DNA from 4 places in the Pseudovibrio sp. FO-BEG1 genome. Region 1 is predicted to be linked to each of the others. Evidence: riboswitches for the same ligand, from Rfam matches in the RefSeq annotation. Region 1 holds a riboswitch; each other region holds the start of a gene.
What was found. Region 1 has a riboswitch for cobalamin ahead of nrdH (glutaredoxin-like protein NrdH). Riboswitches for the same ligand answer to the same signal wherever they lie in the genome.
Positions count from the first base shown of each region.

Region 2: another riboswitch for cobalamin. It lies ahead of PSE_RS21095 (energy-coupling factor ABC transporter permease); the one in region 1 lies ahead of nrdH (glutaredoxin-like protein NrdH).
Region 3: another riboswitch for cobalamin. It lies ahead of cobU (bifunctional adenosylcobinamide kinase/adenosylcobinamide-phosphate guanylyltransferase); the one in region 1 lies ahead of nrdH (glutaredoxin-like protein NrdH).
Region 4: another riboswitch for cobalamin. It lies ahead of PSE_RS13560 (TonB-dependent siderophore receptor); the one in region 1 lies ahead of nrdH (glutaredoxin-like protein NrdH).

Region 1 covers NC_016642.1:2,462,478-2,467,999, reverse strand. The annotation lists gene nrdF (class 1b ribonucleoside-diphosphate reductase subunit beta) at 1-397, opposite strand, end outside; gene nrdE (class 1b ribonucleoside-diphosphate reductase subunit alpha) at 414-2,564, opposite strand; gene nrdI (class Ib ribonucleoside-diphosphate reductase assembly flavoprotein NrdI) at 2,546-2,950, opposite strand; gene nrdH (glutaredoxin-like protein NrdH) at 2,955-3,176, opposite strand; cobalamin riboswitch at 3,278-3,474, opposite strand; gene PSE_RS11350 (LysR substrate-binding domain-containing protein) at 3,772-4,698, shown strand; gene PSE_RS26695 (nuclear transport factor 2 family protein) at 4,833-5,522, shown strand, end outside.
Region 2 covers NC_016642.1:4,685,199-4,690,720, reverse strand. The annotation lists gene PSE_RS21105 (EAL domain-containing protein) at 1-209, opposite strand, end outside; gene PSE_RS21100 (hypothetical protein) at 635-1,450, shown strand; cobalamin riboswitch at 1,807-2,018, shown strand; gene PSE_RS21095 (energy-coupling factor ABC transporter permease) at 2,053-2,718, shown strand; gene ettA (energy-dependent translational throttle protein EttA) at 2,942-4,591, shown strand; gene PSE_RS21085 (hypothetical protein) at 4,840-5,103, shown strand; gene PSE_RS21080 (DUF2293 domain-containing protein) at 5,111-5,446, opposite strand; gene PSE_RS21075 (diguanylate cyclase) at 5,476-5,522, opposite strand, start outside.
Region 3 covers NC_016642.1:3,811,286-3,816,807, reverse strand. The annotation lists gene PSE_RS17065 (hypothetical protein) at 1-163, opposite strand, end outside; gene PSE_RS27395 (hypothetical protein) at 622-771, opposite strand; tRNA gene PSE_RS17060 (tRNA-Asn) at 874-948, opposite strand; cobalamin riboswitch at 1,197-1,417, shown strand; gene cobU (bifunctional adenosylcobinamide kinase/adenosylcobinamide-phosphate guanylyltransferase) at 1,553-2,113, shown strand; gene cobW (cobalamin biosynthesis protein CobW) at 2,110-3,282, shown strand; gene cobN (cobaltochelatase subunit CobN) at 3,282-5,522, shown strand, end outside.
Region 4 covers NC_016642.1:2,957,726-2,963,247, forward strand. The annotation lists gene PSE_RS13550 (formate--tetrahydrofolate ligase) at 1-793, opposite strand, end outside; gene PSE_RS13555 (DMT family transporter) at 1,126-2,019, shown strand; cobalamin riboswitch at 2,196-2,409, shown strand; gene PSE_RS13560 (TonB-dependent siderophore receptor) at 2,584-4,395, shown strand; gene PSE_RS13565 (ABC transporter substrate-binding protein) at 4,495-5,367, shown strand; gene PSE_RS13570 (iron ABC transporter permease) at 5,364-5,522, shown strand, end outside.

The sequences.
Region 1 (5,522 bases):
TCTCTTCTGACCAACGGAAGGCATCATCCACCTCAGCTGTGCGGCACAAGGTGGAGAAGACAGAAGAGTAAGAGCGGGCGTGGACGGCTTCCATGAAGGCGATGTTGGTGAGTACTGCCTCCTCATGGGGTGTCACAGCATCAGCCATGAGTGCTGGAGCGCCAACTGTATTCTGAATGGTATCCAGCAACGTCAGGCCAGTAAAGACGCGAATGGTGAGTTGTTGTTCTTCTGGAGTGAGCGAAGCCCAACTTTGCACATCGTTGGACAACGGAACTTTTTCCGGCAGCCAAAAATTGGAGGTCAGGCGGTTCCAGATCTCAAGATCTTTGTCGTCCTGGAGCCGGTTCCAGTTCACCGCTTTGGTCACTGGATGAATGGCGCTATGTAAGGTCATATGAAATCCTCAGATCTTAGAGTGAACAGGCCACGCAGCCCTGAACTTCAGTGCCTTCCAGTGCCATTTGGCGCAGGCGCACGTAGTAGATTGTTTTGATACCCTTTTTCCATGCGTAGATCTGGGCTTTATTGATATCGCGGGTGGTTGCTGTGTCCGGAAAGAACAGTGTCAACGATAAGCCTTGATCCACGTGCTGAGTGGCGGCGGCATACGTATCGATCAATGCTTCTGGTCCGATCTCGTAGGCATCACGATAGTACTCCAGATTGTCATTGCTCATGAACGGTGCCGGGTAGTAAACGCGGCCAATCTTCCCCTCTTTACGGATCTCAATTTTGGAAACGATGGGGTGGATGGAGGACGTGGAGTTGTTGATGTAACTGATTGATCCGGTTGGAGGCACGGCTTGCAAGTTGCGGTTAAACAAGCCGTCCGTCATCACCGCATCTTTCAAAGCCACCCATTCCGCACGGGTTGGAATATGAATGCCGAACTTCTCAAAAAGAGCCACAACCCGCTCTGTGTCCGGAAGCCAATCCTTCTCAACGTATTTGTCGAAGAACGCTCCCGAAGCATATTGGCTGTCTTCAAACCCCTTGAAGCTAACACCACGTTCCCGAGCCATTGCATTTGAAGCGCGCAGGCAGTGATACAGCACGATGCAGAAGTAGATGTTTGTGAAGTCGATAGCTTCCGGACTGCCATAATGAATGAGTTCACGTGCCAGGAACCCATGCAGGTTCATCTGTCCAAGGCCGATGGCGTGGCTTTCATCATTGCCACGGCGCACAGATGGTACGGAGACGATAGCGCTCATTTCAGAAACAGCTGTTAACGCGCGGATTGCTGTTTCAACGGTCGAACCCAGATCTCCGCCATCCATGGCCCTTGCGATATTGAGGGAACCGAGATTGCAAGAGATGTCAGAGCCAAGGTGGGCATAGGACAAATCATCCTTGAAAGTGCTGGCCTCATTTACCTGCAAGATCTCTGAGCACAGGTTGGACATGTTAATGCGGCCAGCCACCGGATTAACCGCATTTGCAGTGTCTTCAAACAGAATGTATGGGTAGCCACTCTCAAACTGGATTTCTGCCAGCAACTGGAAGAACTCACGGGCCCGCATCTTCTTCTTGCGGATCTTCGGGTTATCGACCATCTCCCGGTATTTTTCTGTCACAGAGATTTCGGAGAATGGTATGCCGTAGACCTTCTCAACATCATGCGGCGAGAACAGGTACATTTCTTCGTTCTGTTTGGCGAGTTGGAAGGTGATATCCGGAATAACCACGCCAAGAGACAAGGTCTTGATGCGGATCTTTTCATCTGCATTTTCGCGTTTGGTGTCGAGGAAACTCAGAATATCCGGGTGGTGTGCATTCAGATAAACCGCACCAGCACCCTGGCGTGCGCCCAGTTGATTGGCATAACTGAAGCTGTCTTCCAGTAGCTTCATCACAGGCACCACTCCAGAGGACTGGTTCTCAACGCCCTTAATCGGGGCGCCAGCTTCACGCAGATTGGTCAGCAACAAAGCGACACCGCCACCACGCTTAGACAACTGCAAGGCGGAGTTGATGGAGCGACCAATGGACTCCATATTATCTTCCAAACGAAGCAAGAAACAGGAGATCAGCTCTCCGCGCTGTTTCTTACCTGCATTCAGAAAAGTCGGGGTCGCAGGCTGGAACCGATTGGAGATGATTTCATCCATCATCCACATAGCCAGGTCTTCATCACCGCGAGACAGAGCCAGCGCAGTCATCACCACACGGTCTTCGTATCGCTCCAGATAGCGTTTGCCATCAAATGTCTTGAGTGCATAGCTGGTGTAGAACTTAAAAGCGCCAAGGAACGTTGGGAAGCGGAACTTGCGTTCATAAGCTGCCACAAAAATGGCCTTCACAAAAGCAGGGTCATATTGGTCCAGAACCTCTGCTTCATAGTAGTTCTCGCGTACCAGATAAGACAGTTTCTCTTCCAGAGAATGGAAGAACACCGTGTTCTGGTTCACATGTTCCAGAAAGTACTGACGCGCAGCCTGGCGGTCAGCGTCAAACTGAATTTTGCCCTCTGCGTCATAGAGGTTCAGCATGGCGTTCAGCGCGTGATAATCAAGACCCTGTTGTCCGCTGTCCGGTTGTTCTAAGAGTGTTGTTTCCAAAATAAATCTAACCCCTGACGAACCCGCGCAATGTCTGTTTCCGTGCCAGCAAGTTCAAACTTGTAAAGGCAAGGGCAGTTGCATTTCGCGGCAATAATTGTGCCTGCATGGGCGAAGAACGCCCCAAAGTTTCGGTTGCCGGAGGCGATGACACCTCGCAGCAGGTTTCGATTGGCCGCATCATTCAAAAATCGGATCACCTGCTTGTGCACCGCCCCTCGCCCTTCGCCGTCCGCATAAGTTGGCGAAATCAGCACAAAAGGATGCGTCATCTGAGGCATAGGCTCAGAAGCACGATACGGTATGCGCTCTGCCAATAGGCCGAGGCATTCAACAAAGCGATGGGTGTTTCCGGATGGGCTTGAGAAGTAGACCAGCCCGCTCACGAGATCAGGCGAGCGCGCTTATCTTATCTGGGCGAAAACCAGCCCAGTGTTGGTCGCCAGCAACAACAACAGGGACCTGGCGATACCCAAGCTCCTGTACAGCAGCGAAAGCATCTGTGTCCTGAGAAAGGTCAATCACGTCGTAGGAGATTCCAGCGCTGTCCAGCGCGCGAGTGGTAGCGGTGCACTGCACGCAAGCAGGCTTGGAATATACGGTAATGCTCATGCTTCAAACCCCGTAGCATGGGCGAAGAGGCAGGGGATGAGAGGCCAACGCTGCGCTGGAACGCAAACGTGCCCGCAACCCAAACAGGCCCTCCGCCCGTGGTTGTTAAAATGTCCCTTGGCAGGTCTCCTGACTTCACAGCTCTGGCACAGGCTCTCTACCTTCCCGGAATACGATCCAGTGGCATAAATGAGAGCCCGCTTGCTGCTTACAGTTGCGGGGGCAGTCCCGGAATCTCACCGGCTTCCCTCTTAGCTTGCGAGTCACCCCCGCAAGAACCAAGATAGCTCATATAGTGCATTTGCGTAGGAGGCGGTCAACATATAGAAGTCTATGCACAGCTTATTGTTGTGGAATGCCGTAAGCGCCAGAGTGGCAAATGGACTGAACATACAATCTAACTTATCCAATCCAGAATGGCCCTCTCAGTAAAATTCTAACGATTGATCAACTCAAATTTGGTAAACGAACCTTTTGAACTCAGAGAAACGCATTAGTAAGATTAGCTTCAAATCATAATTCTTGACCAAACTCTGAACTATCTTAGATTTATTAATTTCCTAACAAAGCCTCACAAACAGAGTTTCAGCGAACCATGCCTCAAATCCCTTCTTTAAAAAGCATACAGGCGTTTGAAGTGGTTGTGCGGCGTCTGAGTTTTAAGGATGCGGCGGAGGAATTGCATGTAACGCCGACGGCAATCAGTCATCAGATCAAGAACCTTGAAGAGCATTTTGGGGTGGCGTTGTTCCACCGTCTGCCGCGATCTCTTCGTCTAACGAAAGAAGGGGAAATTTACGCCCCTTTTATCCGAGAAGCTTTTGAGAAGTTGAATGCCGGGTCTGCGGCTCTCTTGAATGATGACCTTGATGGTACACTGACAATTACCACCACCAACTCCTTTGCCTCAAACTGGCTTGTACCACGGCTCAAGCGATTTTCAGAGCAGAACCCATTGATTGCTGTGAAAGTTCTGGGCTCCGATGAGTTACTTATCTTTCCACAAGACAACATCGATCTGGCAATCCGATATGGCGAGTCCGATCATGTTGACTTACACGCTGCCTGGATATTGGATGATTATGTTTCAGCTGTGTGTGCCCCAGATTATCTGCCTGCATCGCCAGAGCTATCAATGCTTCAGAAAGGCCAGTTGATACAGTATGAGTGGACAGGATTTTCAGACAAAGACCCGAGCTGGGAGGGGTGGTTCAGGAGCCAAGGGTTTAGGTTTGCTCCACAAAAACCAGTCAATACGTTTTCCGAAGAGCATATGTGCATCTCAGCGGCCAGAGATGGACACGGGGTTGCTTTGGTTAGTTTGATCGCAGCAGCACGAGACCTGGAAGAAGAACGCTTGGTTGCGCCATTCGATTACTCTGTCAAAAACAAAAGCTATTATCTGGTTTGTCCCAAGTCTTCAGCTAACAGGGCGAAAGTCCAGGTGTTTCAGGATTGGCTGCTGGATGAAGCAGATATGTTTCGCGATAGCGCGATAGGTCAGCGTTTCTTTGAAAAGTAAGTGATGCCCTGAATCTCATTCAGCCGTCAGCTGAAATCTCTGATGTTGTTCTTTATTTTGTACTCAAGGTAGGACTGAGCCTGACCTTCTGGTCTCCATGAGAGAGATCAAAAGCTAATGGCAGAGGCAGTCCCATGCGGTCGCAAGATCAAATTCAAAGACTAATCAATCAATATAGTTTCACTCTGGATTCTGGGAACCTCAAAGGGTTCGCCGCCTTGTTTAAAGAGGCAAGCTGGCACTTTGACGGCTCGGAGCCAGTTCATAGCAGCAAGGACCTGTATGATCAGGTTCTAACGCGAGTCATCTTGTACGAAGACGGAACACCCCGCACCCGTCATATGACCACCAACTTGGACATACGAGTTGATGAAGAAGCTGGCAGAGCTGAGTGCCAACGATATATCGTCGTTATTCAGCAAGCCGATGACTTTCCATTGCAGGTTATCTACTCAGGTGAGTATTTTGATGAGTTTATCCGCCAGCAAAATGGGGAATGGGGCATGGAAGGCAACATGCATCAAGGAAAAGAGGCCTTGTTAGCAGGTGTTCTATCTACTGTTTTACTCCAGCCGGACGGGACACCTAAGACCCGACACATCTCTACCAACATCCAGCTTGAGATTGACAAGGAGGCCAGCATTGCAATCTGCAAACGCTATGGCCTTGTAGTACAGCAGACAGCTGACCTTCCCTTAAAGCCAATCTTCTCGGCGGATTACTTTGATACTTTTTCTAAAGTGGATGGTGTCTGGCGCTTTACGAAATGTGAGCTTAAGCGCGCATTTGTCGGAGACCTTTCACACTTGTTCTCGCAGGAACTC
Region 2 (5,522 bases), 2.2 Mb from region 1:
CGGTTGAAGAAGCGGGACGCCCGCATACGTTCCTGAATGAACAGGCTGGAATACACGACAAGTATTCCAAGAACACCAAGCGCAAATAATCCCACGGACAAAATGGTCCATAGGTTCTGCTGCTGTGTCAGGAGTTCTGCCTGATTTAACGAGCCTTGAAGGCTGGTGTTCGCTGGATCAAAAATTGACGCATACGAAGACACCGACATGAAGTGTAACGATAAACCAATCAGCGTAAGTAAGAGCAATACTGGAAGTAAAAGGGCTCGGAAATGCATTTGGGTACCCCAAGAAATTCTTGGGCATAATTGTTTGAAATTGTTGCGCATTTATTAAGAATTCTAGGGAGTTGAGGGTTTCATCCTAAAAAGTATCGAAAAGAGAGGCGTATATGACGTTTATCTGACGCTTTCAAAGCAAATTGATGAAAATTGTAAGTAAAAGTTTCGGTGATTGAAATTACTTATATACGTGAATACTCGTATTTGTCTTCAAGTTGAGAGAAAAGAGATTCCGCCCGTCAATCATGATTCTCTTCTCTTTTCACAACTGCATTTAGTTCATTTTTTATGGGCAATTGATGTGCATTGTAGGTCTCCATCTTGCTTGAACAGCTTCTGGGTGATCTTGAGCGATGCAGTGGTCCAGCTTGTTTTTATACTCCGCAGTTTCAGTCATGCAGCCAACCGGTGGTGAGCGGGATAATATCCTGCCAAGCTGGAGTTCCACCTCAGCACGTCACGGGATTATCGAGAGCATTGAGCGCATGGGGCGGACGGAAAGCCCGGAGTTTGTGGCACTGGAAGACCGAGTTGCCGTGCTTGTGGGCGATGGTGCATTGTGGAGCGCCGCTGTACAGAGCGCTGACAATAAAGTCGTGCCACCCAATGCTGACGGAGATCTTGGCAGTTTCGCTGACTACAGCGAAAGCGTGCGAGCTCATTTGTCTCTCAATGGGCCGAAAGCAGTTGGTGCCAAGTATCGGGAGTTCGCCTATCAGCCTTTGAAGGAACTGGTGGGTTTCCTGAAAGAACATCACTTTGAAATCTGGGTGCTGAGCTTTGGTGATCATGAAGTGGATCGCACCATGGTGGAGCTGAACTATGGTTTGCCACGTTTCAGGGTTATTGAAGTGTCAGCGACTTCTAGTGAAACCCCGTCTTTGGAGTTGGCGCGTGCGATCTGGGATCGGATTGGCGCAGCCCCCACAGTCTTTCTGGGCCGTACACAGACAGATCTGGGGCTATTGCAGCTGGCAGGGAAAGGCGTGGGCACTTTGAAAATTCAGATTGCGTCTGGCCAGAGTGGGGTACAAGAAGCCTCCGGCACAACTCCAGATAAGGTCTCCGGAAAGGTTGATTCTTGGAGCTTTGTGATTTCACCAGAGAGACATTGGCTCAGGAAGTTTTCGTGGCAGGCTCCCTCCGTGACCAGCCTGAGTAAGAATTAGTAGAAAATACTGAGACTTTCGTTGAGGTCTCTCAGAGATATATTTGAGTTGTTCTAGTTTTAATCGATTGAAGGACTGACTAGTTTTGCAACAATGAATAATATCTGCTGTTTCAGAAGTAATTTTATTTATTTTGATGAAGATCAATGAAGGGATGGAGCACTCTGATATCTCTAAATGCAGCTTCGGCTGGCACTCGGATGGGGGAGTGTCAACTTTCTTAAAGGCGTGTACCACCGGGTACACGCCTCTTTTTTTGCCTGCAGCTTGCAGTGGCTTCTTCTGAGTAAAAATCTCAGGAGTTGAGCGTTTTCCCAACCTCCTCTTATTTCTAGTTGTGTCTTCTCCTGGAATTTACGATATTCCGGCTGTTGGGTTCTATAGAAGCCAAGCTTCTTGGATGAAAAGGGAATGCGGTAGGGATGACCAAAGATGGGCCCGAGCCGCAGCTGCCCCCGCAACTGTTACGTGGTGCGTTCCTCATAAAAGCCACTGGAGATGATCTCTGGGAAGGCGAGTGATGCAAAAGCCATGAGCCAGGAAACCTGCCCGACACAACATAAACTCAAACCGCACGGTGGGTGCGAAGAGGAGCATATTAAATGCATATTGAACCGGGTTACGTTTCTGCGGCCAAGGTTATCGCTGCCAATGCAGGTGCCGTCGGCGTTTTTGTTTGGGGCTGCAAAGAGCAGATCTCTGAATTTCTGAAAGAGCCGCTTACTCCGCTGAAAACACTTTTGGCTGCTGGTTTCTTCTCCATTTTCATGCAGAGTTTCCATATGTCTGTCGGGCCATCCGAGCTTCATTTTATTGGGGCGATGGCGATGTATCTGACACTCGGCTTTACGCCTGTTCTGCTAGGGTTTGCGATCGGCCTGTTGTTTCAGGCACTCGCTTTTGATCCGCAGGACATGTACCACCTCGGCGTGAACAGCCTGTCTTTGATGCTGCCGCTGATTTCCGTTCATTATCTGGGCGGTAAGCAGCTGTTTGACAAAGACCTGACCAAACGTCTGAGCTTTGCTCAGATCCTGAAGCTGGATGCTATGTACTATGCTGGTGTGACTGGTATGGTTGGCTTCTGGCTGATGATTGGCGAAGTGGCAACACCGTTTACGGCGTGGGCGCAGTTTGCCTTGTCTTATCTGGCAATTGTTGTCTTTGAGCCTATTGTGACCTTCCTTGCTGTGAAGGGCCTGAAGGCCATTGAAGACAATGCCGTGGTTCGGAATCTTACCGTGGTTCCGCAGCTGAAGATGGGTTAAGTTTCTACGAGTTTACTTTTAGCAGGGGCAGCGGTTTTTACTTGCTGCCCTTTTTCTTGCTTTCGCGAAGCTGGCGGCTTTGCAAAAATCCTGATTTTGGAAGAAAAAAGCGGCGGATTTGATCTTCGCTGAAGTGTTATGGATTGCCCCGTGGCGCAGCTTCCACTATGAGTGCTTCCCAGAGAATTCTTAGTTTACACAGATCAGGAGATGCAGGCAGTCCATGGCGCGCCAGTTCATCTATCACATGCACGGGGTCTCCAAGGCCTACGGTGCTAAAAAAGTACTCGACAACATTCACCTGTCTTTCTACCCGGATGCGAAAATCGGTATCCTTGGTCCTAACGGTGCAGGTAAGTCCACTCTTTTGAAGATCATGGCTGGTCTGGATAAAGAGTACACCGGTGAAGCATGGGCTGCTGAAGGTGCCAAGGTTGGTTACCTGCCGCAGGAACCACATCTGGACCCGGACAAGACCGTCTTTGAAAACGTGATGGAAGGCGTTGCGCACAAGCAGGCAAAGCTGGACCGTTACAATGAGCTGATGATGAACTACTCGGATGAGACTGCCGAGGAAGGTGCTCAGCTTCAGGACGAGATCGACGCTCAGGATCTGTGGAACCTGGAAAGCCAGGTTGAGATGGCAATGGAAGCGCTGCGCTGCCCTCCATCCGATAGCCCTGTGACTAACCTTTCCGGTGGTGAGCGCCGCCGCGTTGCGCTTTGTAAGCTTCTGCTTTCCGAGCCAGATCTGCTGTTGCTTGACGAACCAACCAACCACCTGGACGCTGAAACCGTTCACTGGCTGGAGCGCCACCTGCGCGAGTTCAAGGGTTCAGTTCTGATCATCACCCACGATCGCTACTTCCTCGATAATGTGACTGGCTGGATTCTGGAGCTCGACCGCGGTCAGGGCATCCCTTACGAAGGCAACTACACCACATACCTTGAGAAAAAGACCAAGCGTATGGAGCAGGAAGGCCGTGAGAACATGGCTCGCTCTCGTGCGATCAAGCGCGAAAAAGAGTGGATGGGTATGTCTCCGAAAGGCCGCCAGACCAAGTCTAAAGCCCGTATTAAGGCTTATGACGACCTGCTGGCTGCTCAGGAAGAGCGTATGCCTACCATCGAGCAGATCATGATCCCGGTTGGTGAGCGTCTTGGTAACAACGTGATCGACGTTGAGAATGTCTCCAAGGGCTTTGGTGATCGCTTGCTGATTGACGATCTGTCCTTCAAGCTGCCACGCGGTGGTATTGTTGGTGTGATCGGTCCAAACGGTGCTGGTAAATCAACCCTCTTCAAGCTGCTGACCGGTCAGGAAACTCCTGACAGTGGTAAGGTTGAGCTTGGTGAGCGCGTGCATCTTGGCTATGTAGATCAGTCTCGCGATAAGCTGGATGACAGCAAGACCGTTTGGGAAGAAATTTCCGAAGGTGCTGAAGTGATCTACCTGGACAAGAAAGAGATCAACTCTCGCGCATACTGTTCTTCCTTCAACTTTAAGGGTGCAGGACAGCAGGCGAAAGTCGGCGACCTTTCCGGTGGTCAGCGTAACCGCGTGCACCTTGCGAAGGTTCTGAAGTCTGGCGCTAATGTGCTGCTGCTCGATGAGCCGACCAACGACCTTGATACTGAAACCCTTGCAGCGCTGGAAGACGCTCTTGAGAGCTACGCAGGTTGTGCCGTGGTTATCTCGCACGATCGTATGTTCCTCGACCGTCTGGCAACGCACATGCTGGCCTTTGAAGGTGACTCCCACGTTGAGTGGTTTGAAGGTAACTTCGAAGACTACGAGAAAGATAAGGTTCGTCGTCTGGGCGCACACGCTGCTGACCCACGCCGCATCAAGTACAAGCCACTTACACGCTAAGTACTGCTTTCTACAAAGAATTAAGGCCCGCATTTGCGGGCCTTTTTTGTTGGGGCAGTGTGGTTGTGAGGAAAATGGCCTGTGGTCATTGCCGTATGATGTGCAGTTTTTTAGAAAAGCAGAGCAGCAGTCACATTCTATATTCATGCTTTATACGTAGATGTGCTGATGTGACGCATGCGCGCAACTGCTAAATTGATGTAAGTCAAGACTGTGTTCTTCCCCATCAATCAAAAACGGGCACTGTAATGAGCGATACAACTTTGTCTTCTGCTGAGGCTCAGCAGGATAGCGATCCGCTGTTCTTTAAAATACTCTTCCTCGTCCCAATCATCGGCTGGTTGTTTAAAGACGCTGTACACGGTAACAGCGAAGCGAAATACTATTTCTGTGCCAACTTCTTTGTTGGCTGGGGCCTTGCAATTGCGTTCTTCGGCTATGCTGCGATTATTATTCCAGCGCTGTGCCTGGTAGCACTTGCCTTTACTTGGATTATTGGTGTTTGCCGATAATTTATAGCTACTGATCGTGCTCGCCGCTTTCATTGGGAGCGGCCAGCAGTTCTTCCGCAGTTATGGTGCCACCCCACGATGTGATGGTGGCTCCCATTTCGTCCGCCACGCAGTAGCGTGCAGCGTCGCGGTCCAAACCTTCTTCCAGCAAATCATCATAGTCCGTGTATTGGTGGCGCACATAACTGGTTGTTGCCAGCAGAACGGCGATATGTGCTGGTAGGTGGCACAGATGTTGCTGGTTGGCTTTACTTCTGATTTCAGCTGCATCCAGAAATGGTACGTGTGGTATCAGCGTGGCGAGTGCATCACTGATTGCCCGTTGTCTTTTAGTCCTGCTCACACATGATCTCTTGCGCTGATGTCTGAGCACTAATTTATCATGGATGATGGCAGGCGCGACACTCTTCTATGTGCGA
Region 3 (5,522 bases), 1.3 Mb from region 1:
GCGGGCCGGAAGGTGTGACCGGATCCGTTGCAGGAGGTGTTTCTGCCAGAGCAGGCGCGGCCAGCGTGAGCGGCGCAGCGAGACAGGCGGCAAGAAGACCAGATTTTGCGAAGCGAAAATTCAAGACGTGCGACAGACCGCACAGCGGAAACAGACTACTCATTGATGGCTCCCTGACTTTCACGCAGCAACTTTCCCAGAGGGGGCGCCTTATTGTGTGCAATAACACAGTCATCACGAAGTAGTGACTATGATAAATTGCACCAGATACATTAGAGGTATACGTATTTACTTAGAGTATCTATGCCATAATAATTGTATATAAATTATGTTTCGCGTATTTATACTTTCAGCTTATTTAATTGCTATTGTATAAAATTTTCATTGTGTTGATTTGCTATATGAAATGGAGAGAACTGTGATGGATGTCTCAGTTTCTCTCATTGGCAAAAAAATCACTTATTTTTTCAAGTGGCTTAAGTTTTTGAAACAACAGCGCTTCATTTCTGCCCCTTTTGTGTGGGGTGCGCCTGCCTGTAGTGCGGCGTTTTAAGTGCTGCGTGATATGCACAGCTCTCCCAGCTTATGAACTCCCCGATAATTTGGGGAGGCGTTGCTTGGCTAGTTGGTTGCCATATGCAGGATCAGGGTGAGTTTTGCGGCGAAATGGAGTGCCTCCGCTTTTGTGCGGAAGAGAGTTCTACCCAGATGGACTCCGTTTCTTCGGCCTGCGGCACTTGCCAGTGCTGCGGTTTCGCTGCGCGTGAACATGGTTTTCTACCCACTGTTTTTATTATTGTAGGGTTAGACGCGCGCGCACGAATTCTGTGAGATGAAACACTGATTTAAAGGGGAGGGGAAATTCAAAAAGGATGGCTCCCCGGGCCGGATTCGAACCAGCGACCAAGCGGTTAACAGCCGCTTGCTCTACCACTGAGCTACCGGGGATCATGACACCCTTGCGAGTTTGCCTCGCCGTTTGCGTGAGGAGGCTTTTACAGAGGCATGGTGTGTTTGCCAAGTCGTTTTTTAGGAATTTTTCGATTTGTGGACAGTTTCTCGTTTTTTTTATTGAGATATCCAAGGGGGTTAGCCAGAAATCTCCAAAAACCGCGGATTTTGCGGGTTTGATTTTCCGGTGATGTTGGAATCCTCACAAAGACAATTGACAGGGGAGCTGATTGCGCCCCACACTTAAGCCCAGAACTCCAGTTTCTTTTCGTCTGTGCCGAGGCTCCAGGCGGAAGGATTAAACGGGAATGCGGTTCCATATATATGGAAGTAAGCCGCAGCTGCCCCCGCAACTGTGAGCGGCGAGATCATTGCGATAATCCCACTGGCCTTTCTTAAGGCTGGGAAGGGGCTGTGATCGACAGAGCCGCAAGCCAGGAGACCGGCTGGAGATATGATTTGACATAGGACTGCTGTCGGGTGGACGGCGAGAGGTGCTCATGACACATATTTCCCTGTCTCCGTGTGAGACAGCTGCTGTACTTTCATATTCTTTGAGTGAAGCTTCGGCTTCCATGCGCTTGCTGATCAGCTAATTCAGATGGCTGAACAGAGCGGCGACCTTTGCGTTCGCCATTGTCTCGTAACGGGCGGTGCTCGTTCCGGGAAAAGCGTATATGCGGAAAAACTGGTTTTAAGCAGCGGGCGACGCCCGACTTATATTGCGACAGGCCAGGCCTTTGATGGTGAAATGGAGGAACGTATCGCGCATCATAAGATGCAGCGAGGCGACCTTTGGGACACTGTTGAGGAGCCGCTGGAGCTTGTGCGCGTGCTGAAAGAGCATGCCCATGCGGAGTGCGCCATCCTCGTTGATTGCCTAACGCTTTGGCTTTCCAACCTTATGCATGCCCAGCGGGACTGGAGCGTTGAGCTTGAGCAGCTGCGTGCTGTGCTCTCCGATCTGCCATGCCCCGTTGTGTTTGTTGGCAATGAGGTGGGCATGGGCATTGTGCCTGAAAACGCCATGGCCCGCGCCTTTCGTGATGAGGCCGGGCGCCTCAACCAGCGTATCGCTGAGTTTTGCCACTACGTGATGTTTGTTGCTGCCGGTCAACCGTTGCAGCTGAAGCCTGCTGTTTTTCCGGAGATTTCCCTATGACTGTTTCTTTTGCTGCCCCTTCTAAAAAAATTCCTGCTGTCATTATCACTGGTTTTCTGGGTGCCGGAAAAACCACATTGGTCCGCAGTCTTTTGATGAAAGCGCAGGACAAGCGCATTGCGCTCATCGTCAACGAGTTTGGCGAGATGGGCTTTGATGGATCGCTGGTCAATGGTTGTGCTGATCCGGATTGTTCAGCTGAGGAAGTGGTGGAGCTGGCCAATGGCTGCATCTGCTGTACGGTGGCGGATGATTTTCTGCCAACCATGGAAATGCTTCTGGAGCGGGAGCAAGTACCGGATGTGATCGTGATTGAGACCTCTGGTCTGGCTTTGCCGCAGCCTTTGGTGCGGGCATTTAATTGGCCTTCCGTGAAACCGCGCGTCACCGTCGATAGTGTGGTGACTGTGGTGGATGCGCCAGCAGTTGCTGCTGGCAAGGTAGCCTCTGATGAAGAGGCGGTTGCGGCGCAGCGTGCTGCAGATGAGGCGCTGGACCATGAAAGCCCGGTAGAAGAGCTGTTTGCTGACCAGCTGACCTGCGCCGACCTTGTTGTGCTTTCCAAAGCAGATCTTTTGACTGATGAAGAGCTTGCTGCGGTGAAGGCAACCATCAATGGCCGTTTGCGCGATGGGGTTGAGATTGTGGCTACCTCTCATGGTGAGCTGGCACTGGATGTTCTGCTGGGCCGGGATGCCGGGGCAGAGGATGATATGGACTTGCGTCTTTCTCATCATGAAGCGCAGCATGCTCACGACCACGACCACGACCACGACCACGACCACGACCACGACCACGACCACGACCACGACCACGACCACGACCACGACCACGACCACGACCACGACCACCACCATCATCATCACGATCATTCCCATGATGACTTTGAGAGTTTTGTGCTGCCAACCCGCCGGTTTGCCTCCATTGAGGAGGTGAAAGCTCAGGTGGAGGCGGCCATGAAGGTTTCCGGCGTGCTGCGGATTAAAGGCAGTGTGGTGGTGGAAGGCAAAGTGGCGCCGGTGCTGGTGCAGGCGGTTGGCCCACGTGTGGAAGCCTGGTTTGCGGCTGGCAGTGAAAGCCATTCCAAGCTGGTTGTGATTGGTCTTGCAGGATTGGACAAGCATAGCGTGAATGCTGCGCTGAGTGAATTTGAGTTGGTTTCTGCCTGATGCACGTACTTGTCGGGCAATCACGCCGATTGGATGATGGAGAAGAGGCTGTCGATCTGGGGCAGACGCCTGCGGATGTTGTGTTTTTAAGCGCAGCGGACACAGAGCTTGCTGGCCTTGCGGCCGCCCATGCCCAGCATGAGGGCTACTCCCTGCGGCTTGCCAGTTTTCTGGCGCTGTCCCATCCGTACTCTGTTGACCTTTATATTGAGCAGTGCATTCAAGCCTCCAAGCTTGTGGTCGTGCGCCTGTTGGGCGGCGTTGAATACTGGCGCTACGGCGTTGAACGGCTGGAAGCGGTCGCCCGTGCTGAAGGTGTGAAGCTGGTTCTGCTGCCGGGGGATGATAAGTGGGATGAGGAGCTTGCAAAGCGTTCCACCGTACCGCTGGAAACTGCGCAGATGTTGTGGCGCTATCTGATTGAGGGTGGTGCTGAGAACCTTTCCGGTGCCTTGCTTTATGCGGCGCGGATTGCTGAGCTACCAGTTGAAACACCTTCTGAGCCTATGGCGTTGCCGCGGGCCGGGCTGATGTTGCAGGGGCATTCGCTTCCTTCCTTGGATGATGTGCGGGCGAGCTGGAAAGATCCGAGCCGTCCTGTTGCAGCCATCGTGTTTTATCGGGCGCTTTATCAAAGCGGAGCAATTGAGCCAGTGCAGGCATTATGCCATGAGCTTGAGGCACAGGGGATAAATCCGCTGGTGCTTTATGTGGCGAGCCTGAAACAGGCGGAATGCGCGGCGGTTGTTTCCAGCGTGTTTGAAGAGTGCCCGCCTGATGTGGTTCTGAACGCCACGGCCTTTGCTTTGTCAAACGCTGGGGCTGTTCATTCCGGCACGGTGCTGGACAATCCAAGTGCATGCGTTCTGCAAATCGTACTGTCGTCTTCCTCTGAAGAGGGCTGGGCGGAGAGTGATCAGGGCTTATCCCCGCGCGACCTTGCTATGCATGTGGTGCTGCCGGAAATCGATGGCCGTCTTTTGACGCGTGCGATCTCGTTTAAGGAAGAAGGTGGCCGCGATACCAAAACACAATGTTCGCTTGTTCGTTTTGTACCAAAACCGGACCGGGTGCAGTTTGTAGCGGCACTAGCGGCCAATTGGGCGTGGTTGAAACACAAAAACACATATGAACGCAAAGTCGGCATAGTGCTCGCAAACTATCCCAACAAGGATGGGCGTATAGCAAACGGCGTGGGGCTGGATACGCCTGCCTCTTGCGCGCATCTGCTTTCTGCCATGAAAACAGAAGGTTATAGCGTTGCTGAGAATGCGCCTCGTTCTTCTGAGGCGTTGATAGAGGATCTGCTGGCAGGCCCAACCAATGCACTTAGCAACGCAAACCAACGCAAAGGCGGGGAAGAGCTGCCGCTGGAGCGTTATAAGCAGCTGTTTTCTCAGCTGCCTTTGGCGGTGCGCGCGGGGATTGAGGAACGTTGGGGTGCACCAGAGGATGATCCGCATGTTTTGGACGGATCTTTCCAATTGGCGCTGAAGACTTATGGCAATGTCACAGTCGGTATTCAGCCAGCACGCGGCTATAACATTGATCCTAAAGAGACTTATCACGATCCGGCGCTGAATCCGCCGCATCATTACCTCGCCTGGTACATGTGGCTGCGTGACAGCTTTGAGGCGGACGCACTTATTCACCTTGGCAAACACGGCAACCTTGAATGGCTACCCGGAAAAGCCCTAGCCTTATCAGAGGCTTGTTACCCAGAGGCGGTGATTGGGCCACTGCCGAATATCTATCCTTTCATCGTCAACGATCCCGGTGAGGGTTCTCAGGCCAAGCGGCGGTTATCCTCGGTGATCATTGATCATCTTACCCCTCCGCTCGCCCGTGCTGAGAGTCACGGTTCCGCTCTGGAGCTGGAAGCACTACTGGATGAGTATTACATCGCTGCAGGGGTGGACCACCGCCGCCTGAAAGCGCTTGGAAAAGAGATACTTGGCGTTGCTGCCCGTGAAGGTATGGACAAGGATATCGGTCTGACTTCCGATATGGATGAGGACACCCGTCTGGCGCGGCTGGATGCCTATCTTTGTGACCTGAAAGAGCTTCAAATCCGTGATGGTCTGCACATTCTTGGGCAGTCTCCTAAGGGCGAGCAGCGAGCAGAGTTGCTGGTGGCCTTGCTACGCGTGCCGCGTGGTGAAAAGCCTCATGAGAACAGTCTGTTACGCGCACTTGCTGAGGATTTGAATCTGGCTGGGTTTGATCCGCTGGACTGTGCA
Region 4 (5,522 bases), 500 kb from region 1:
AAGCCGGATTGTTCTCCAGTGTCTGCACTAGATTAGGGCGGAAGGCATCTTTCAGCAGAGCCGTCATCGCACCATCAGCTTTCAGGTCACGGCAGTAAACTGGTGTCTTGTCTTTACGATACGCAATCAGCAACCGGCCAAGTCGGTCCTGAAGATCCTGCAGGTTCTCGGCTAAGCACAACACCGCCATCACTTCAGAGGCAACGGTGATGTCATAGCCAGACTCGCTTGGGTATCCATTGCTCACACCGCCAAGGCCAGTGGTAATGGATCGCAGTGAGCGATCATTGATGTCCACCACGCGGCGCCACACGATGCGGCGCTGATCAATGTTCTCCGCATTGCCCCAATAGATGTGGTTGTCGATCATGGCTGAAAGCAGGTTATGAGCTGCGGTGATTGCATGCAGATCGCCGGTGAAATGAAGATTGATATCTTCCATCGGCACCACCTGGGCATAACCGCCACCAGCAGCCCCACCTTTCATGCCAAAACACGGGCCTAGAGAAGGTTCACGCAGGCAGATGGTTGTTTTCAGGCCAATGCGGTTCAGTGCATCACCAAGGCCAACCGTCGTTGTTGTTTTACCCTCACCTGCAGGAGTAGGGGAAACAGCAGTCACAAGTATGAGTTTTCCATGTGGCCGGCTGTTCACCTCTGGCATCTCATCCAGGTTCACTTTGGCCTTGAAGCGACCATAAGGCTCAAGAGCATCCTCCGGGATCTCCAGATTTTGAGCGATACGCGCAATTGGTTTCATGTCTGCTGCGCGGGCAATTTCAATATCTTTCATGGAAAAACTCCAGATTAGAACAGGTCACCAAAGGAGCCGGAGAGAGCGTCAAAACGCAAATCAGGCAGGAACAGCAATGTAATCCCTACGTAGAAGCTCTAACGAATGCACGTAGAAAGTTCAAGATTGTGTCTGATCACTTGAAAGCAACTTAGTTAACGGCTGTCATTTGCATTTTTGCTGAGACTGGAAACATTATTGCCTGAATAGCTGTTGGTCTGTTCTAAATATCACCAAACTGAGCTTGCGCGACAAAACCAAGGGCTTTAGAGCTGTTTGGGTTTTCAAAATTATCTACGCCAAGGCCGTAGTTTCGTCGGTTAGGTCACCCCATGTTTTTATTCGAAGTTGCCGCGCTCGGTGCTGCTGCCACCTGGGCCATCGGTGGTCTCATTTCTGCAAAACCTGCTGCGCATTTAGGAGCCATCGGCTTCAACTGTGTGCGCATGTGGTTCGTTGTGCTGTTTCTGGGCGCCTATATGTTTGCAACCGGCACATGGAATACCGTTGATTCTAGCCATGCATCACTCATCTTCTTGTCTGGCTTTATCGGCATCTTCATGGGGGACACACTGTTGTTCCTCACCCTCAATCGCATGGGGCCGCGCCGTACAGCCATTCTGTTCTCTATGAACGCACCCATGTCAGCTCTGCTGGGCTGGTTGTTCTTGTCTGAGGAGCTGTCTCTGCAGGCCGTTATCGGCATTGCCTGCGTTCTTGTCGGCGTTATCCTCGCCATCGCATTCGGAAAGCGCAAAGACCAACTGCATAAATGGGAAGCAATCAGAGGTCCGGTCGTGGTCGGCGTCCTCTTCGGCACTTTGGCGGCTCTCTCCCAGTCCGTGGGTTCGATCATCATCCGTCCCGTCATGGAAAGCGGCGCTGATCCTGTCGCGATCTCCCTCATGCGCTGTACTATCGCTGCCTTTGGCTTGCTGGCGCTGTTCTACCTGCCAGGCCGTCCATTCCGCCTTGCAAACCCGATCAACAAAGAGATCGTCGCACTCGCATCCTTGTCCGGCATGCTTGGCATGGGCATCGGTATGACCTTGATCCTCTATGCGCTCAGCGGCGGCGAAGTAGGCATTGTCTCTACGCTTTCCGCAACAACACCAGCAATGATGCTGCCAGTTCTCTGGTGGCAGACCAAAGAGTTCCCAGCCATCGGTGCATGGATCGGAGCACTCCTCGTTATTGTTGGCTGTGCACTGATCTTCATGAGCTAATCAGCGAGAAAGATCATACTCTATCTAACCACCACAAGCAGGTGCGACCGACTAAGGCCGCACCGCAAGATCTGGTAGTGGAACAATCACTTGCAATTTCTGTGAGTTTACCCGGCAATTGGTCGAATTTTATCAAGTTCCTTGCAGAGGCAGTTGACGGAAGCCCCCGAAATCTGATCAATAGCCGGGTATTTGGTATTTTTATCGATCAGATGAAAATGAAAAGGGAACACGGTCCTATTGGATAAGCCGTGGCTGCCCCCGCAACTGTAAGCGTAGAGTTGTTGCTCACACATGCCACTGATGCTGTTGTTTAAAGCAGTGTTGGGAAGGCGGAGCAGCAATAAGGACGCGCAAGCCAGGAGACCTGCCAGATGCAGTCACTCACCCAAAGCACGGGGCGTGCTAAGGGGCGGTATTCCGTTCAGGTGACATTCACAGTGCGTCTGACCGGCAATCAAACACACCTCTTTTCAAGAGGTTAGAGTAGATTTCTCCAAAGACGCACAATGCAATCAACAGCATAGCAGTTCTGAAAGCTGCTGTGAATGGTGGACCAAACTCGTGCGTAACACATCTTGGATCGCAGCTACCCTCAAATCCGGCGTAGCTCTCTCAGCACTCCTCAGCTCAACCCTCGCATCAACTGCGCAGGAAGCTGATCTCGACGAAGTCATCGTCATCGCCAACAGAACGGAAACCGAAGCCGGCAAAGTCGGCTCCACAACCCATGTCGTCACCGAAGAAGACCTTAAAAACGATGGCGCTACGTTCGTCTCTGAATACCTGATCAAACTCCCAGGCATTTCCTTTTCGCAGAACGGAGGGGCGGGGAAAGCAAGTGCTCTACGCATCCGTGGAATGAGCGGCTACTACACAAAAATCCTTGTTGATGGGGTCGATATTGCAGACCCATCTGGAACGCAAGTCGAAGCGCGTCTTGAGCACATTCTGTTAAACGATGTGGAGCGAATTGAGATTCTGAAAGGTTCGCATAGTGCTTTGTATGGCGGACAAGCTGTTGGTGGTGTCATCAACATCATTACCAAGCGAGCTGAGCCTGGCACCGTAAAACACAATGCTGCGGTGGAGGGTGGTAGTTACGGGACTGTGAATGCGTCCTATGGGTTTCAGGCTGCTACTGATAAAGCAGACATTGCAGTTAATGTGCAGCGTTACCATACCGATGGTTTCAGCGCGCAAACTCCCAAAGGCGGGGCTGCAGATGAAGACGGATATGAAAACCTGACCTTCTCTGCAAAAGGCTCCGTCGATGTTACAGATGCATTGAACTTATACTTTGTCGCTCGCGGTACAGATGGTCATAGCGAGTATGATGGCTTTAATAATCCTGATGCCCGCAACGAACAGGACTATCGCCAATACATTGGTAAACTGGGAGCAAATTTTGCTTGGTTGGATGACCGTATGACAACCGATGCTTCATTCCAGATTGTTGATACCACTCGTAAATACTACGGTGACAATCCTGGTACATATAAAGGCGATCGCTATAAGTTTGATGTGTTGAACACCTTCGATGCAACCGATGAAATCACGTTGAATTTTGGCGGTGATTGGATGCATGAAGATTATGCTGAATATGGCAGCAGTCGTATATTTGGTGGCTTTGTTGAAGCAATGGTTGAACCGACTGACGAGCTTAGTCTCTCTGTGTCATCCCGTTTGGATCACCATTCTCGTTTTGGAACATACTGGTCTGGTCGCGCGACCACGTCCTACCAGTTGCTGGAAGGAACACGCTTCCGTTCAAGTTTTGGCAATGGCTTCCGCGCACCTTCTCTCAACGAGTTATTCGGCAAATGGGGAGCCAATCCAGATCTGAAGCCAGAAACAAGCGTGAGCTTTGATGCTGGTATCGATCAGGACTTCCTGGATGGTAAAGTACGTCTTGGAGCAACTTACTTCCACATACTGACTGAAGATCTCATCGCGTACACAAGCAAGTACGAACAGATCGACGGCTTGTCCCGCAGTCAGGGCGCAGAACTCTCCGCCAGCTGGGATGTGCTCGATAACCTGAGTTTCAATGCTGCTTACACCTACACATGGGCTGTTGGGCCGGATAAAAAACGTCTGCGCCGTGTGCCTCTGCATGATGTCAATGTCGGCGCCACGTATAAGCCGGTGGATGTTTTGTCTCTCAACCTCAACACCAGTTATGTTTCTGGCATTGAAGACAACGGAGACCTCGACGATTTTGTCTTGGTCAACGCAAAAGCGGCTTATCAGTACAATGATAATCTGACATTCCACGTTCGCGGCGAGAACCTGTTGGATCAGGACTATGAGCGGATCAAGGATTATCAGACACCGGGCCTTTCCGTTTACGCTGGTGTTAGCGCCAGTTTCTGATTAAGTATGCCGCTCAGCAAAGGTTGGGCGGCATTCTCTGGTTTCTTCAGTACTGCCCGATGCTGCGTCCCAAACTCTCACGCTGCTCAAAAGGTCTAAATGCGAAATAAGATCAAAAAGATCATGCAGACCGCACTGCTGATGACGCTGGTTATCAGCCCGGCAGCGGCCCATGCAGATGTGAGTGGAGTGAGTGCACCCAGACGGGTCGTATCCATGAACCTGTGCACCGACCAGTTTTCCATGTTGCTCGCAGGTGAGGGGCAGCTTGTCTCGGTTTCCAGATTGGCATCAGACCCAACGCTCTCTGTCATGAGTGAAGAGGCAAAAGCCTACCCGATCAACTTCGGCGGGGCAGAAGAGATCTACCTGATGAACCCGGATCTGGTGATCGCAGGCACCTATACCAATCAAACCACCGTGCAGATGCTACGCGGCCTTGGCATCACCGTGGTGCAGGTTCCGCCGGTGCGCACTATCCCGGATATCGCCAGAGAACTCCGCCGTCTCGGTAAAGTGCTGGGACAAGAGCAAAAAGCTGAGGCACTGGCCAGCCGGTTTGAGGCTACCGTTCAGCGTTTTGTAGAAGCACAGCCCGATGAGAAAGCACGGGCAGGAGTCTATTACGCCAACGGCTACACCGCTGGGGATGGCAGCCTTGTCAACGAGCTGATCACGACAGCAGGCCTGCAGAACATCGCCAACAATATCGGCCTCAAAGGCACCAGCAAACTGCCACTTGAACTGCTGATCCTGGAAGACCCGCAGTTGCTTGTTGAGGGTACTCAGTTTTCCGACAAACCTGCATTGGCATTTGAGCTGCTGGCTCATCCGGCCTTAAAACGAACACTCGGCAACAGTGGACGCGTTTTGATGGAAGACAAATATACCATCTGTGGCCTGCCGTTTGTCGCCGAAGCCATAGAGAAACTGGCTAATCAATCCAAACGCTTGGGGGCACAAGCTGAATGACAAAGCATCCTGATGCCCCTCTGATCGTAATCCTCGGCCTGATCGCAATCACGCTGTTCCTGACCTCTCTCATGATCGGCGCTGCTGATCTGACAGTAACTCAGCTCATAGAAGCAGCTTTCGCTGCCGAGAAAACGCCGGTTTCCATCGTCTTC